2 regions of the Zhihengliuella flava genome follow, and region 2 is predicted to be linked to the other one. Evidence: riboswitches for the same ligand, from Rfam matches in the RefSeq annotation. Region 2 holds a riboswitch; the other holds the start of a gene.
What was found. A riboswitch is a leader RNA that binds a small molecule or an ion and turns the genes downstream of it on or off. The one in region 2 is predicted to bind S-adenosylmethionine.

Region 1 (4,204 bases), 270 kb from region 2:
GGCGCGAGCTGGTGGCCTCGGGGCAGTTCGACCCGCATGCGGGGGCCGACTGGAACCTCGAGGGGGAGGCCATGGTGTGCCGCAGCGGCACCGGCCTCGCCGTCGTCGTGGCCATGGGCGAGCACGCGGTGGAGTTGCCGGAGGGACGGTTGTTGATCGCTTCAGCCGAGGTGAAGGAGCATCGGCTCCCGGCTGATGCGGCAGCCTGGGTTCTGACCGGTCCCGCTGCGTAACGCATCGCCTCAGCGGCCTGTCACAGAGTGAGTTGATGACGCCGGCGCCGCGCGCCGGCGGGTCACCGGCTCGCCATCTGGCGACACATGACGAAATGTGCGGTCACCGCATCGCCTCAGGTTGTCATGAGCGCGCTTCTGTGGCCGAATGGTTCAACCAAACCATCCAGAGCGGCCGAGAGATCTGGCTCCATGACGCCGCAGCAACCCCCACCGGTACAGCCCGGCGCGGGAAGGTGCTCACGCCAGAAGCGATGGAGGCTGATTCTTCCTTGGGTATTTCCACCACCAACCCGTCCGCCACGGATCCGCAGCGTGCCGCCGTCGAGCAGGCCCAACAGGCGGCCGCCGCGGCAGCGCAGGACGCCGAGCCACGGCTGCTGCTCAAGGTCACCCCGGGAACGCCGGTGGGGAGCCAGTATGACGAGCTCGCGGGGCGTTTTCGGCCCGTTTTTGCGCGGATCGCCGCGGGGGCGGCGGAGCGGGATGCGCTGCGCCGCCTGCCGATCGAACAGGTGGGCTGGCTGAATGCGGAGCGTTTCGGCGCGCTGCGGCTCCCCGCCTCCGAGGGTGGGTACGGGGCGTCCCTGACTGACACGTTCCGCCTGCTGATCGAGCTCGGCGAGGCCGACTCGCAGATCGCCCATCTCTTGCGTGCCCACATCGCCTTCGTGGAACAGATCCTGGTGCACCCGGATGAGGCGGTCCGGGCCAAGTGGGTGGCGAGGATCGCCGCCGGTCAGCTCATCGGCAACGCCTATGCGGAGCGCGGCGGCAACCGCATGGGCTCGTGGAACACGCAATTGAACGTCACGCCCTACGGGGTCAGCGTCACGGGGACCAAGTACTACTGCACCGGCACCATCTTCGCCGACTGGACCGTCGTCGCCGCGACGAACCCGACCCGCGAGGGGCGGCACCTGGCCGTGGTGGCGACGTCCCATTCGGGCGTGCAGATTTACGACGATTGGGATGGGTTTGGGCAGCAGCTGACGGGTACCGGTTCCACGGTGTTCGACGACGTCCCGGTGGACACGCTGTTCGGCCCCACGGAGCAGCCGCACTTCCCGGAGTCCTCGATCTTCCAGCTGGTTCTGCTGGCCGTGCAGGCCGGCATCGCGCGCGCCACGTTGGCGGATGCGCGGGCCGCGGTGCAGGCCCGAACCCGGGCTTTCACCACCGGGACCGGCGTCCCGCTCCGCGATGAGCCCCAAGTCTTGCAGCTCATCGGGGAGATCTCCGCGCAGTCCTTTGCGGCCGAGTCCGTGGTCCTCGCGGCGGTGGCGGAGGTGGAGAGCCTGTTCGCCCAGGAGGAGCTGAGCCCGCAGGAGACCTATACGGCGTGCGAGCTGGTGGCGAATCGCGCCCAATCGGCGGTGCAGCCGCTGGTGCTCGCGGCCGCGTCCAAACTCTTCGACGGGCTCGGCGCTTCCGCCACCTCAACGAGCTGTAACTTCGACCGCCACTGGCGCAACGCGCGCACCATCGCCACACACAACCCGGCGATCTACCGGGCGCGCATCATCGGCGACTACGAGGTCAATGGCACGCCCCCGGCCACGCACGACTCGGCGGGCGAGGCGGCGTCGTCGTACATCCGGCAGATCTAGGCCACGTCACACAGCGTCACACGAGCGCAACACTCTGACTTGTGACGCCGCGTGCGTCGGATCGTGACGCGCGGCGTCGGCGCGATTCGCCGCACCTGAGACCACCGGCACAAGCTGGAATCACAACCGCATAGAACACCCATCCAGAGCGGCCGAGAGATCTGGCTCGACGACGCCGCAGCAACCATCCGTCACGACGGAAAGGTGCTACCGCCAGGACCGATGGAGGAGAGCATGATTAGTCTTCGTAACGTGTCCACGCACTTCGCCGGCAAGCGGGGTGAGGACGGCTTCACCGCGGTCGACGACGTTTGCCTCGACGTCCCCGCCGGATCCATTCAGGGAGTGATTGGCTTCTCCGGGGCCGGCAAGTCCACCCTGCTGCGCAACATCAACCTGCTGGAGCGCCCCACCAGCGGCCAGGTCGTCGTCGACGGCGTCGATCTCACCGCGTTGGACGATGAGGGGCTGCGCCGCGAACGCCACCAACTCGGCATGATCTTCCAGCACTTCAACCTGCTGAATAACCGCACCGCACAGGAGAACGTGGAGCTGTCCCTGAAGTTCGCCGGCGTGCCCAAGCGCGAGCGCCGGGAACGGGCCGCGGAGGCACTGGAGATCGTCGACCTCGGCGACCGCGCGCGGTCCTACCCGGCGAAGCTCTCCGGCGGGCAGAAGCAGCGCGTCGCGATCGCCCGGGCCCTCGCCACCAAGCCCAAGGTGCTGCTGTGCGACGAGCCGACCTCGGCGCTGGATCCACGGACCACCGGATCCGTGTTGCAGTACCTCGCGGACATCAACCAGCAGTTGGGCATTACCACCGTGGTGGTCACCCACGAGCTGGACGTCGTCAAGAACATCGTGGATGACGTCGCCGTCATGGAAGCCGGGCGCATCGCCGAGCGGTTCGCCGTCGATGACCTCCGCTCGGGAGCGTTCCAGCCCACCACGGAGATCGGCCGCTACCTGCTCGACGCCGACCTGCACATCAAGCGCGTCCCACTGGCCGAGCGCCGCCGGCACGTGGCCGCGAACTCCACCGCCGCGAAGGAGCTGGCCCATGTCTGACGTCGAGGGATTCGATTTCAACCGCATCATTGAGCTGCTGCCGGAGATCGGCGTGGCGATGGGGCAGACGTTTGCCATGTTGCTGGTGGCCATCCCCGTGGCCGTGCTCATCGGCACGCCCCTGGGCATTTGGCTCTACTCCGCCTCACCGGTGGGCCTGAAGCCGCGCCCGCGCCTGCACCGGATCGTGGACTCGTTGGTCAACGTGATCCGTTCCTTCCCGTTCCTGATCCTGCTCATCGCGATCATCCCGATCACCCGCATCATCGTTGGCACCACCATTGGCACCGCCGCGGTGATCGTCCCGCTGACCATCAACGCGATTCCGTACTTCGCCCGGTTTGTAGAGCAGAACATGACGCAGCTGGGATCCGGGGTCGTCGAAGCCGCCCGGTCGATGGGCGCCACGCGCGGCCAAATTGTCCGGGACGTGCTCCTCGTCGAAGCGCGCCCGGCGCTCATCGGCTCCATCACCATCATGACGGTCAGCTTCATCAGCTATTCGGCGATGGCTGGGCTCGTCGGTGGCGGCGGCATCGGCGACTTTGCCATCCGCTACGGCTACTACCGGTATGAAACCGCCGTCATGCTGCTCGCGATCGTGCTGATGATCGTCCTCGTCCAAGCCGTCCAGATTGGCGGAACGCGCTACGCCCGCCGCCTCGACAAGCGTCACTAGGAGTTTTCTTGGCTACCTTTGCCACTCGCCCGCGCCTTCTGCTGAGCGCGTTCGTCATGAATACCCCCAACCACATCCTGGGCGGCCACTGGCGCCAGCCCGAGGCCCAGCAGCACCGCTTCAACGAGCTGGCGCTCTGGCAGGACGTGGCCCGCACGTTGGAGGATGCCAAGTTCGATGCGCTCTTCTTCGCCGACGTCGCCGGTTTGTACGGCGAATACGACGGCGGCCACGACGCCCACGTGCGCAAGGGCCTGCAGGTGCCCGCGAACGATCCGCTGGTGCTGCTGTCCGCGCTGACGGCCAGCACGAGCGAGATTGGGCTGGCGCTGACCAGCTCCATCATCCAGAACCACCCCTTCCAGTTCGCCCGGCAGCTCTCCACACTGGACCACCTGTCCGGTGGGCGCGTCGGCTGGAACGTCGTCACCAGCGTGCTGGACAACGCGCATCGAAACTTCGGTGGCGCCGGGCTGGCGGACCACGAGGACCGCTACACGTGGGCCGAGGAGTACCTCGAGGCCGCCTACGCCTTGTGGGAGGGCTCGTGGGAGGACGACGCCGTCGCCGCGGATAAGTCGGCTGGCCTGTACGCGGACCCGGCCAAAGTGCAC
Region 2 (4,204 bases):
GGACTCACCTCAGATCGCAACGAATTTGGAATGCTTCCGGTTCCCCTCAGCGGGTGAATCGCCTCACGCGGGGCGGTGCCGATTAGGTGAGGGTGCCAAAGTATGGATAAGATAGTTCTCGCTGTTCGGCGCGGGCGCGTCGGATGACAACTACATATGCGCGAGTGGCGGAATTGGCAGACGCGCTGGCTTCAGGTGCCAGTGATCGCAAGATCGTGGGGGTTCAAGTCCCCCCTCGCGCACGCGAATGAAATGGCCCCTGACCTGGGATTTTATATCTCAGGCCAGGGGCCGTTTTTGTCAGAAGTGCTAGAAAAAGTGCTAAGACGGGACGGCGGTTGGCCGGACCCTGGATGAAAGCGATGCGGAAGCGGATAGAGCGGACAGCGTCACGCACTGCGAGCTGACCGCGTCTCCTCTGCCATTAGCTGCCGGGCGAGGTCATGGATGGCGCTTGCCTTGTAGACGATCCCCAAGTCGATTAGATCGCTGACCACGGGAATCCCGGAAGCCGCCGACGCAAGCATAACCGGCACTTGTCGTTGGTGGACGGCGGCGACGATGCCTAGGAGCATCGGAGGCTTCGCGGGGCCGCCGATCGTGATGTTCCCGTACTTGTCAGGTGCAGACGGTCTTGGGACGAGGAACACCGGGCTCCCGCTCGACCCAGGGAAGACGGAGGCATCGATGAGAAAAGTCGGTGTGTTCTCGTAATCGACGTTCATTCAGAAGAACAGTGTGGTACCTCAGGACAGTGGTGGCAGTTCATGTGTTCAGTCCTGTCGGTCGGGTTCCTGGGGTGCAATTCCGGCTTGGAGGGACCTTTGAGGATCGCGTCGAGAGTATCGGCACCGGTTCAGACGTGCTGGCTCCGCGGTGCTGACTCAGTGGTGATGATTGGCGTAGTCCTCCCACCCAGGGTCTGCGTCCTCGTAGTAGCCCCTCTCATGTTCAAACTCATCCGCCTCGACCAGCGACCCCAGCTCAGCCTCTTCGCCGGCGTCCCTGCTCCTGCTGATCAGTGCGCCGGCCCCGATGCCAACTGCGAGCTCCAGCCCGATGCCTGGGTGATGGTGGTTGACGTGGTCCTCCCAATTCGGGTCTGGGTTCGCGCCTGATCTCTGCTGCGACGACCTTCCGGCGTCGTGCACCTGCGGCGGCGGCTTCTTGCGCAGCATCTTTGCGACGATGAGGATCAAGATGCCGGTGCCGATAATTGCCAGTGCTTCCATGAGGTCCTCCGTGCTCGGTGAGCGGTGATCCGAGTATCCCTCGGACCACCGACATCCACCGTCAGCCGTGCCTCACGTCGGCATCCGTGAATGTGTTCGCGCCCAGAGCCTCTTTGTGCCGCCGGTACTCGCGAGGCGTCAGTCCGCGGGCTACGAGCTCCCGAGCGCGCTCGGGATAGCCGAAGACTTCGGGCAGTCCGCCGGCCTGCAGCTTCTGCATCGCCTCGTGGCGCACCTGCGAGCCGGGGTGCACGAAGCCGTGTGGCTCGTACTGGAACAGGTTCCAGCACCACGCGGTCGCCTCGCATCGTGTGTGCCCCGCCCAGCGGCCCTCTACGACCACCTGATCGGCGTCAGGCGCAGAGAGCGCCTCCTCGATCCTCATCCAGCCGAGCCTGCGCCGCTCCTCGGCGTCCGCCTCACGCTGGCGCTCCGTTTTCTGCTCGGCATCCGCGACGGCTCGCTCGACCAGTGCTTTGAGCTGTGCAGCGGTGAGCGTGACGCCCTCAAGGTTACCGGCGAAGCCGACAGGTGGATGGGCCGCCAGCACCGCGAGCGCGGCCTGCTCGACTTCCAACTCATGCCGGGTAGTCACCGGAATGCGGTGGTAGCTCAGGTCGAGCTCGCCCCACCAGCCGTCGCGGCGGGGGTTAACGTACTTGATGTCGGACATGGTGGATGCCCCTCTCCGGGGCAGAGCCCCATCGAATCTTGCATCACGAGATCTCGTGAGCCCGTTCTTCCCCTGGGACACCCGGGAATCGATGGATTCGGGTTGTCGCGTGACCAGCCAGGTACTTTGCGTCACGACTCTTGAACGTGGTGACGACTATACTTGAAGGCGCTGACGCCGCCCGCCCACTAGGCTACGGATCACCGTCTGATTCCCGAGCCGACCGATCAGGAGCTGTGCCATGGCCGATACCGACGCCGAGAGGTTCCTCAATGCCTTCTCCGAAATCGAGGATCAGCTCGCCCGGCAGTAGAGGCGTCGGCAGTAGAGGCGTCGTGAGAGGCATGACGATTGGGTGCCGTTCGACGAGCTGCTCTCGGGCTCCGACACTCTGCTCCAGCGGCAGAAGGACGTGCTCCGCCAGTATGCGAAGCTGCGGAACGCGATCGCGCACAGCAAGCGCATGGGCGGGAAGCCCATCGCGGACCCGCACATGGACACCGTGCTCAGCATCGAGAAGATCCGCGACAACCTCCTGAGGCCGCCGAAGCTGGTCGATGCCCTCGAGGGCTACGGACGCCCCCAGGTACTCGAGCTCGACGACGGCATCGGCGTGTTCCTCTCTCTGGTCGTCGAGCAGAGCTTCTCTCAGGCGCCGGTGCGCACTGACGACGGCTACCGCCTCATTACCACCAACGCCGTCGCCAGGCACTTCGCGCCCAGCATCATCGAGCACGGCCTTGTCGAGACCGCCACCATCAGGGCGGTGCTCGGCTTCGCCGAGACTGGCGACCGCCTCGAGACCCTCACCCCCGGCGCCACCGTGCTGGAGGCGATCAATCTTTTCTCCGGCGAAGCCAGCACCCGCGTCGAGCCACCTTCCGCGCTGCTGGTGCTCGACGCGACGAAAGAGCACCTGCCACAGGTGCTCTGCTCACGCTCCGACCTCTCGCAGCTCAGGGTGCCGTCGAGAGCCTGCCGTCCTGGTCCACCACCCGGCCACTCTCGACAGCTCGGTCGATCGCCTGGTTCAGGCGCGCATCGAGGATCGAGCCGTTCCTGTTCCAGCCGTAGAGCCTCGCAATTTGCACCGCGACCTCCGAGCGGGAGGCCCCGCCGACGTCTTGGACGAGGAGCTCGACGGCCCTCGCGAACTCGTCGACATGAACCTGCTCCGGCTTGCGTTGATTGCCGTTGCTCCGGACCTTCGTGACCGGTCGGCCCGGGACGTCGATAAAGTCGCCGTCGCGCACAACATCGGCCATCTCGATCGCCAGGTCGATGTTCTCCTTCATCCTCTGGGAGATTCTGCCGATGTGCCACCAGTCCCTGATCCGCTCGAACACCAGCGCCATGTGGATTGGGCCTTCAGCCCTCGCGAGGTTGTGCAGTGGCTCGACCAGGTACACGTGACTCCCGGGCTCGCCCGCGTCGGCCCAGAGCGGAAGGTCCTGCTCCGCCGCCTCCTTGTAGCGCACGACCCAGTCGTGGGACGCCTCCGACTGCGCGGGCACCGTTTCGACGTCGGGGCGCACGAGCTCGGGACGGCTCCGCCTCATCGCCGAGGTCCTGCCGGCGATGGCGTCCTCGATTGCGGCCCGGAGGCGCTGCTCCTCCGAGGCCTTGTCGCGGTACCAGGACGTGCCCCAGATCCGGTGCAGGGTCCAGCCCAGCCCTTCGAGCACCTGATCGCGCAGGCGGTCGCGGTCGCGCGCGGTGGGCGACGAGTGGTACTGGTACCCGTCGCACTCGACCCCGATTGCGAACACGCCGGACTTCGCGGGGTGCCGAACTGCGAGGTCGATGCGGAAGCCCGCGGCGCCCACCTGGGGCTCCACCTTGTAGCCCCACGACTCGATCGTGCGGATCACCGACTCCTCGAAGGGCGATTCCGGCATGAGCCCCGTCGCCGAGGACTGTGTCCCGAGCACCTCGATGCCGCGCTTCGCGAAGTCCAGGTACGCCCGAAGGGCCTCGACGTTCTCGTTCTGGGAGGCGGGGATGTCGTGCGCCTCCATCGAGGAGACTACCTCGATGCGCTGTCTCGCCCGCGTGACGCCGACGTTCAGTCGCCGCCAGCCCTTCTCCTTGTTGAGCACGCCGAAGTTCGTCGAGACCTTCCCCGCCTCGTCGGGGCCGTAGCCGACCGAGAACAGGATCACGTCGCGCTCATCGCCCTGCACCGACTCGAGCGAGCGGACGAAGAAGCCGTCGAGTCGGTCGCTCGTGTCGAAGTGCTCATCGAGGTCGCGGTGCGACGCCCGGAGCTCGTCGACGGCCGCTGTCACGGCCGAGGCCT

Region 1: linked by a shared signal. The riboswitch ahead of IW252_RS08825 (methionine ABC transporter ATP-binding protein) and the one ahead of IW252_RS07555 (hypothetical protein) in region 2 are both predicted to bind S-adenosylmethionine.

The regions. Positions count from the first base shown of each region.
Region 1 is NZ_JADOTZ010000001.1:1,896,408-1,900,611, forward strand. Features, by position in the region: gene IW252_RS08815 (alpha-amylase family glycosyl hydrolase) at 1-233, shown strand, start outside; SAM riboswitch class I at 393-494, shown strand; gene IW252_RS08820 (acyl-CoA dehydrogenase family protein) at 488-1,843, shown strand; SAM riboswitch class I at 1,980-2,072, shown strand; gene IW252_RS08825 (methionine ABC transporter ATP-binding protein) at 2,078-2,911, shown strand; gene IW252_RS08830 (methionine ABC transporter permease) at 2,904-3,590, shown strand; gene IW252_RS08835 (LLM class flavin-dependent oxidoreductase) at 3,599-4,204, shown strand, end outside.
Region 2 is NZ_JADOTZ010000001.1:1,630,003-1,634,206, forward strand. Features, by position in the region: tRNA gene IW252_RS07540 (tRNA-Leu) at 159-242, shown strand; gene IW252_RS07545 (hypothetical protein) at 390-725, opposite strand; gene IW252_RS07550 (hypothetical protein) at 885-1,232, opposite strand; gene IW252_RS07555 (hypothetical protein) at 1,294-1,905, opposite strand; SAM riboswitch class IV at 1,935-2,051, opposite strand; gene IW252_RS07560 (hypothetical protein) at 2,099-2,821, opposite strand; gene IW252_RS07565 (DUF4011 domain-containing protein) at 2,862-4,204, opposite strand, start outside.